One region of the Paraburkholderia caballeronis genome, then DNA from elsewhere that is predicted to be linked to it. Evidence: riboswitches for the same ligand, from Rfam matches in the RefSeq annotation. Region 1 holds a riboswitch; the other holds the start of a gene.

Evidence for each region. Region 1 has a riboswitch for glycine ahead of BLV92_RS19155 (D-amino acid dehydrogenase). Riboswitches for the same ligand answer to the same signal wherever they lie in the genome.
Region 2: another riboswitch for glycine. It lies ahead of gcvT (glycine cleavage system aminomethyltransferase GcvT); the one in region 1 lies ahead of BLV92_RS19155 (D-amino acid dehydrogenase).

The regions. Positions count from the first base shown of each region.
Region 1 is NZ_FNSR01000002.1:596,806-600,120, reverse strand. It holds gene BLV92_RS19160 (LysR family transcriptional regulator) at 93-1,046, shown strand; glycine riboswitch at 1,124-1,214, shown strand; gene BLV92_RS19155 (D-amino acid dehydrogenase) at 1,385-2,608, shown strand; gene BLV92_RS19150 (LysR substrate-binding domain-containing protein) at 2,639-3,315, opposite strand, start outside.
Region 2 is NZ_FNSR01000001.1:309,255-312,569, forward strand. It holds gene gcvP (aminomethyl-transferring glycine dehydrogenase) at 1-86, opposite strand, end outside; gene gcvH (glycine cleavage system protein GcvH) at 154-534, opposite strand; gene gcvT (glycine cleavage system aminomethyltransferase GcvT) at 595-1,713, opposite strand; glycine riboswitch at 1,804-1,952, opposite strand; glycine riboswitch at 2,012-2,097, opposite strand; gene BLV92_RS31315 (hypothetical protein) at 2,499-2,741, shown strand; gene BLV92_RS01345 (hypothetical protein) at 2,722-2,952, opposite strand; gene BLV92_RS01350 (hypothetical protein) at 2,964-3,315, opposite strand, start outside.

The sequences.
Region 1 (3,315 bases):
TCGTTTGTTTTTATTCCAATAACTTTTTTTTATCCCGCAGAATCGTGGCCGGGCGCGACGCATGGCACCCGCATTATGGAGCGGATCGGGCAATGAAGTTTCACCAGCTGAAGGCGTTGATCGCGGTGGCCGAGGGCGGCAGCATCCACGAGGCGTCGCGCGACCTGCACGTGACCCAGCCGGCGATCAGCAAGGCGCTCGCGGATCTCGAAGCGGAACTCGGCGCGCCGCTGCTGGTGCGCTCCGCGAAGGGCGCGCAGCTCACGCACTACGGGCAGAGCCTGATTCGCCACGCGCGCGCGATCGACCAGGAACTGCGCCACGCGCACGAGGACATCGCGACGCTGCTGGGGGTCGCGCGCGGCACCGTCAGCGTCGGCGTGACGCCGGTGACGGCGACCGGCCCGTTCGCGGAGGCGCTGCGCCGCTTCATGCTCGCGCATCCGCAGGTCACCGTGAACGTGCGCGAGATGCGGCCCACGCTGATCCACGAAGGGCTGGCGGACGGCACCGTCGATTTCGGCCTCGTGTCGCGGATCGGGCCGCCGGTCGAGCCGCGTTTTCACTGGGAGGAGCTTTACACGGTGCCGACCACGCTCGCGGTGCGCACCGGGCATCCGTTGCGCGGGCCGAAGTCGCTCGCGGTGCTCGCGGAATCCGGCTGGCTGAGCTGGGACGCGCTCGACGACGCGTCCAGCCTCGTCGGCTCGCTGTTCAGCAGCCACGGCGTAGAGCCGCCGAAGAGCGTGCTGCGCTGCACGTCCACCGTGCTGTACGTCGAGATGGCGACGACCACGGACCTCATCAGCCTGTGGTCCGAACTGCCGTTCCACATTCCCGAGTACAACGCGAAGCTGCGCCGCCTCGCGCTCAAGGAGCCGCTGCCGGACATGACGGTCGGGCTCGTGTGCCGCGACCTGAAGCTCGCGACGTCGGTCGCGTCGACGTTCATCGACTTGATCCGCGAATGCAGCGCGAACATCGGCGGACTGTACCGGCGCGCGGGCGCGGTGCCGCGTTTGCGCGGCGCGGGTCCCTCGCGGTGACGACGCCTGACCGTTGCATTCGCGTCGCCGGGGATTGCCAAACGCTTTTTGCGCCGGTATGGTTCGCGGTGTTCCACGAACGCAGCAGGGGAGAGACCGTCGCAACGTGACGGCGCCGACGGAGCAACCGCCCCGGAAACTCTCAGGCAAAAGGACCGTGCTGCCGGAACATCTGGAGAGCGGCGCGCGACGCGCGCCCACCGAAGGGGAGCGGGACGCCGCGCGCGAAACCATGCGCGGCGCGAACGCGAAACTCTCAGGTACATGGACAGATGGGGCATCGGCGCCGGCCGTCACCACGGCGCGGCCGGCGATGCTCAACACCACTGGACCATGTCATGCCACGAATCGCCATTCTCGGCGCCGGGATCACCGGCGTCACCACTGCGTACGCGCTCGTTCAGCGCGGTTATCGCGTCACCGTGTTCGAACGCCACCGTTATGCGGCGATGGAAACGTCGTTTGCGAACGGCGGCCAGCTATCGGCGAGCAACGCCGAAGTGTGGAACAGCCGCGCGACCGTGCTGAAGGGGCTGCGCTGGATGTTCACGCGCGACGCGCCGCTGCTGATGAACCCGCGGCCCGGCTGGCACAAATACTCGTGGATCGGCGAGTTCCTGCGGCAGATTCCGCACTATCGCTCGAACACGATCGAGACGGTGCGGCTCGCCATCGCCGCGCGCGAGCACCTGTTCGGGATTGCCGAGCGCGAGCGGATCGACTTCGACCTGGAGCGGCGCGGCATCCTGCATTTTTATGCGACGCGCGGCGAATTCGAGTCGGCGCTGAAGGTCAACGAACTGCTGCGCGACGGCGGTCTCGACCGAAGTCCGGTCACGCCCGACGAGATCCGCGCGCTGGAGCCCGCGCTGCAAGGCCGGTTTCATGGCGGTTTTTATACGCCGTCCGATTCGACCGGCGACATCCACAAGTTCACGCGCGGCCTCGCGCGCGCGTGTGAAGCGCATGGCGTGACGTTCCGCTACGACACGTCGGTGGAATCGATCGGCGCCGACGCGGACGGCCGGCCGCTGATCGTCGCCCAATGCGGCGGCGAGCGCGATGCGGATGCGTTCGACGGCGTCGTCGTTTGCGCGGGCGTCGGCAGCCGCGCGTTCGCCGCGATGGTCGGCGACCACGTGAACGTCTATCCGGTGAAGGGTTATTCGATCACCGTGTCGCTCGACGACGCGGCGAGCCGCGAGGCCGCGCCATGGGTGAGCCTGCTCGACGACAGCGCGAAGATCGTTACGAGCCGGCTCGGCGCGGACCGCTTCCGCGTGGCCGGCACCGCCGAACTGAACGGCTTCAATCGCGACATCCGCGCGGATCGCGTCGAACCGCTCGTGAACTGGACGCGCCGTCATTTCCCGGGCATGTCGACCGCGCGCGTGGTGCCGTGGGCGGGGTTGCGGCCGATGCTGCCCAGCATGTTGCCGAAGGTCGGACGCGGCAGGCGGCGCGGCGTGTTTTATAACACCGGGCATGGGCATCTCGGGTGGACGTTGTCCGCCGCGACGGCGGAGAGTGTGGCGGAGGTGGTCGCGGGCGCGGGGGTTTAGGGCTTGTTTTGCCGGGCGCGCCGGCTGCCGCTAGCGCGCGGCGGCGACGTGCGGTTCCGTGAAGTCGAACGGCGGCGCGGATGCGACGGCATCCGCAAAGCAGTCGATCAGGTAATCGCACGCGGCGGTGTTCAGCGCGTCGCGCCGCGAAATGATGCCGACCGCGACGCGCGGCAGCGGCTCTCGCACCGGCACCGCGACGACGCGCTCGCGAAACCAGTCGGATTCGAGAAAGCTCTTCGGGCAGCACGACAGCAGATCGCTGCCGTACGACAGCGCGAAGCTCGCGCTGAACGAACTGCATTCGACGACGACGCGCGGCGCGCCGAACCCGCGTTCGAGGAAGTAGTCCTGCAACACGCGCCCGATGCTCTCGGGCGTCGTGTTCAGCATCCAGTCCGCGTCCTGAAGGTCTTCGATGGACTGCGCGTCCGCAAGCGGATGCCCCCTTCTCGCGGACACGATCAGCTCCGCTTCGAGCAGCCGGCGAAACTGGAATTCGCCCGCGACCTTCGTTTCGTCGACGATCGCGATCGCGAAGTCGAGCGTGCCGTCGCGCAGGCCCGCGAGCGCCGAACTGAGGAACCCTTCCTGCACCGCGAGCCGCGTGTTCGCCATCCGCAGCCGGAACGTGTGGATCGCGCGCGCAAGGTACTTCAGCGACACGAGCGGCGTGACCGCGCACGACACCGCGCCGCCGTCGAGGC
Region 2 (3,315 bases), on a different contig from region 1:
CGGGCGGCGAAGGCGTCGTGCGCTTCGAGCGCGGCGAGCGAAAGAGGGGTGCGGTTCATCAAGTGTTCCGGGTGTTCGGGCTTCATGGAATTTCCTGCCGGCGCGCGCGGGCCTGTCTCGGACGACGGCCGCGCGGCGCGCCTGTGATGGGGATCAGGCGCCGATCGCCTTTTCGTAGCCGGCGGCGTCGAGCAGCTTGTCGAGCGACGCGTCCGCAGCCGGTTTGATCTTGAATAGCCACGACGTGTACGGCGCGCCGTTCACCTGGTCGGGCGTATCGACGAGCGACGCGTTCGATTCGACGATCTCGCCGCTGACCGGCGCGTAGATGTCGGACGCGGCCTTCACCGATTCGATCACCGCGACCGCGTCGCCGGCCGTCACGGTCTTGCCCGCCGCGGGCAGTTCGAGGAAGACGATGTCGCCGAGGGCTTCCTGCGCGTGGTCGGTGATGCCGACGGTCAGCGTGCCGTCGGCTTCGGTGCGGACCCATTCGTGCGATTCGGTGTATTTCAGATCTGCCGGGATGCTCATTGGATGCTCCTGTGCGTGGTTCGGTGTGGCTTCAGGGAAAGGGCGTGCGCGACGCGCGAATCAGGCGGCGAGCACCTTGCCGTTGCGCACGAACGGCAGTTTTACCACGCTTGCGGGAAGGGCCTTGTCACGGATCTGCACCTGCACGACGTCGCCCGGCTGGACGCCCTGCGGCACGCGCGCGAACGCGATCGACTCCTGCATCGTCGGCGAGAACGTGCCGCTCGTGATCTCGCCTTCGCCGTGCGGGGTCAGCACCTTCTGGTGCGCGCGCAGCACGCCGCCCGCCTTGCCGTTTTCCTTCTGCAGGATCAGGCCGACGAACGCGGCGCGGCAGCCGTTCGCTTCCAGCGCGGCGCGGCCGACGAAGTCGCGCGGCTCCTTCAGGTCGACGGTCCATGCGAGGCCGGCGTCGAGCGGCGACACCGTGTCGTCCATGTCCTGGCCGTACAGGTTCATGCCGGCTTCGAGGCGCAGCGTGTCGCGCGCGCCGAGGCCGCACGGCTTCACGCCCTGGCGTTGCAGCGCGTCCCAGAATTCGCCGACCGCGATGGCCGGCAGCACGACTTCGAAGCCGTCCTCGCCGGTGTAGCCGGTGCGCGCGATCATCAATTCGCCGAACGGCGTCGCGTCGATCTTCGCTGCGTTGAACGGCTTCAGCGTTTCGCTCGCGCTGCGAGTGGACGGCGCGACCTGCCACACGCGGTCGCGCGCGTTCGGGCCTTGCACCGCGACGATCGCGAGGTCGCGGCGCGGCGTGATCGCGAGGCCGAAGCCGCCTTCGTCGTTCAGCTTCTGGAACCACGCGATGTCTTTCTCGGCGGTGCCCGCGTTGACGACCGCGCGGAAGCTGTCTTCCGCGAAGTAATAGACGATCAGGTCGTCGATCACGCCGCCTTGCGGGTTCAGCATGCAGCTGTACAGCGCGCGGCCGGGCGTTTGCAGCTTCGCGACGTTGTTCGCGACCACGTGCGAGAAGAACGCGCGCGCGTTCGCGCCGCTGAAGTCGACGACGCACATGTGCGACACGTCGAACATGCCGGCGTCGGTGCGGACCGCGCGGTGCTCGTCGATCTGCGAGCCGTAGTTGACGGGCATGTCCCAGCCGCCGAAATCGACCATGCGCGCGTTGAGCGCCTGGTGAGCGGCGTGGAGCGGGGTTTTCCTGAGTTCGGTCATGGGGCCTCGGCATCTCCGGAACAGGTCCGGCGAAAACAAAAAGGGCCATGCAGGACGCGCCGCAGGCGGGATGCCTGTGGACGCCTCGTGCATGGCCCCTCTGTCCTCGGTACCTGAGAGATTGCGCCGCGGTTCGCTCGAACCGGACGACGCGCGCCCCTTCGGTGGGCAGCCTGCGTGCCGCGTGGTTCGTTTGGACCGCGCCGGGTACGCTACTGCCGCTCTCCAGAGTGCGGACCTTCGCGCGTTTCCGTCCGCATCCTGTGGATGCATGGGCAGATCAGCGGTCCGGCGCGCACGGTCCTTTTGCCTGAGAGTTTGTGGGTTGCCCCTTCGGCGGCGCCGGCGGGATGCGCTGTGCGCATCGGCCGGCGCGCTCTCCCGGCGCGCGTGGCGATTGTGCGCGACGCCCGGGGGCTGTGTCAATGCGAGAAAAAACGGGAGGGGTGGGGTGGGGCTGTTGCAGGGCGTGTGCTGGGGGGTATGAGGTCGGCGTGCAGAAGGACGCGGCGGGCCGTGGGCGATGGCTGGCCACCCGGCCGAATGAAGCGTGTGCTGAATGCGCGAGGCGGGAAAGAGGCCGCTTCGAGTCGTGTGTCGCGTCGGCCGGGCAGCGGAATCGCGACGGAGATGAGGCTGCACCGGAAAACCTGGTGGGTTCGCGTGTTGCTGTACCACCCCGGGGCGGCGTGGAGAATAAGAACGCAGTTCAAAAAGGCTCATCGGAGCGTTGAAGAGTGAGCCAGCAAATCAGGCAACAGGCCAGCTTGAGGAGCCCTTCGTGAATGTCGGCTCGTCGTTGCGGTGTGGCGTTCGACACCGCGCATGAGCACAATGCTGAGGATACGGTCAGCGGCGCACAGATCGTTCCGGGCGAGTGCGCAGGAAGTCGAACAGGGCATGCGATGGAGCCGGAATGGGACGGTTATGGCTTCGATCCCATGCTGCCGCTGGTGTGGCAAACGCGAACCGGTCTGACGCCGACCACAGCGGGCATTCATCTGGAAATCAGGCTCCGGGAGCGATGATGGAATCGATCAATTCCGCTCCCCCCTCGATGTCTTCGTTGCCAACGAAGCGGGATACATCCATGTGACCATCGGCAAACACATCGATCTCAATGCGCTGTCCGACAATGGTGATCAGAACCTGAACCGTTTCGGGGCGATGGCGCGAAAGGGTATAACTGATCTTCGCTTCGTCGAGTCGTGCCAGAAGGTCAAACAGTGGGTGATTCATCACCGAGGCCCCTATTTTTTAAATCGGTTGTCGTTGAGGAGTTTCAACGCTTTCCGAGCGTCTTTCATGCCGCTCTGCGCATCCCCCTGGATTTCATTTAACGTCGAATTCAGATACTGGCTGGGGAACTCACGTAGTACCGAGCCCTTGCATTCCGCCGACAGGATGTCGCAAGCATATATGCCGCCCCGGTCGTTTGCAGCCAGGTCAAACACGCCGCCGCTGATCGGATCCGGATGATACTCAAACGGATGCGCGTCCCCGAAAGACATTGATTCGCCGGGGGTGCTCGCGCCATGCGTCAAGCTATCGGCCATACCCAGTGTCCTGCCGCCGCGTAACGCGCCCATCACCTCTTCGACC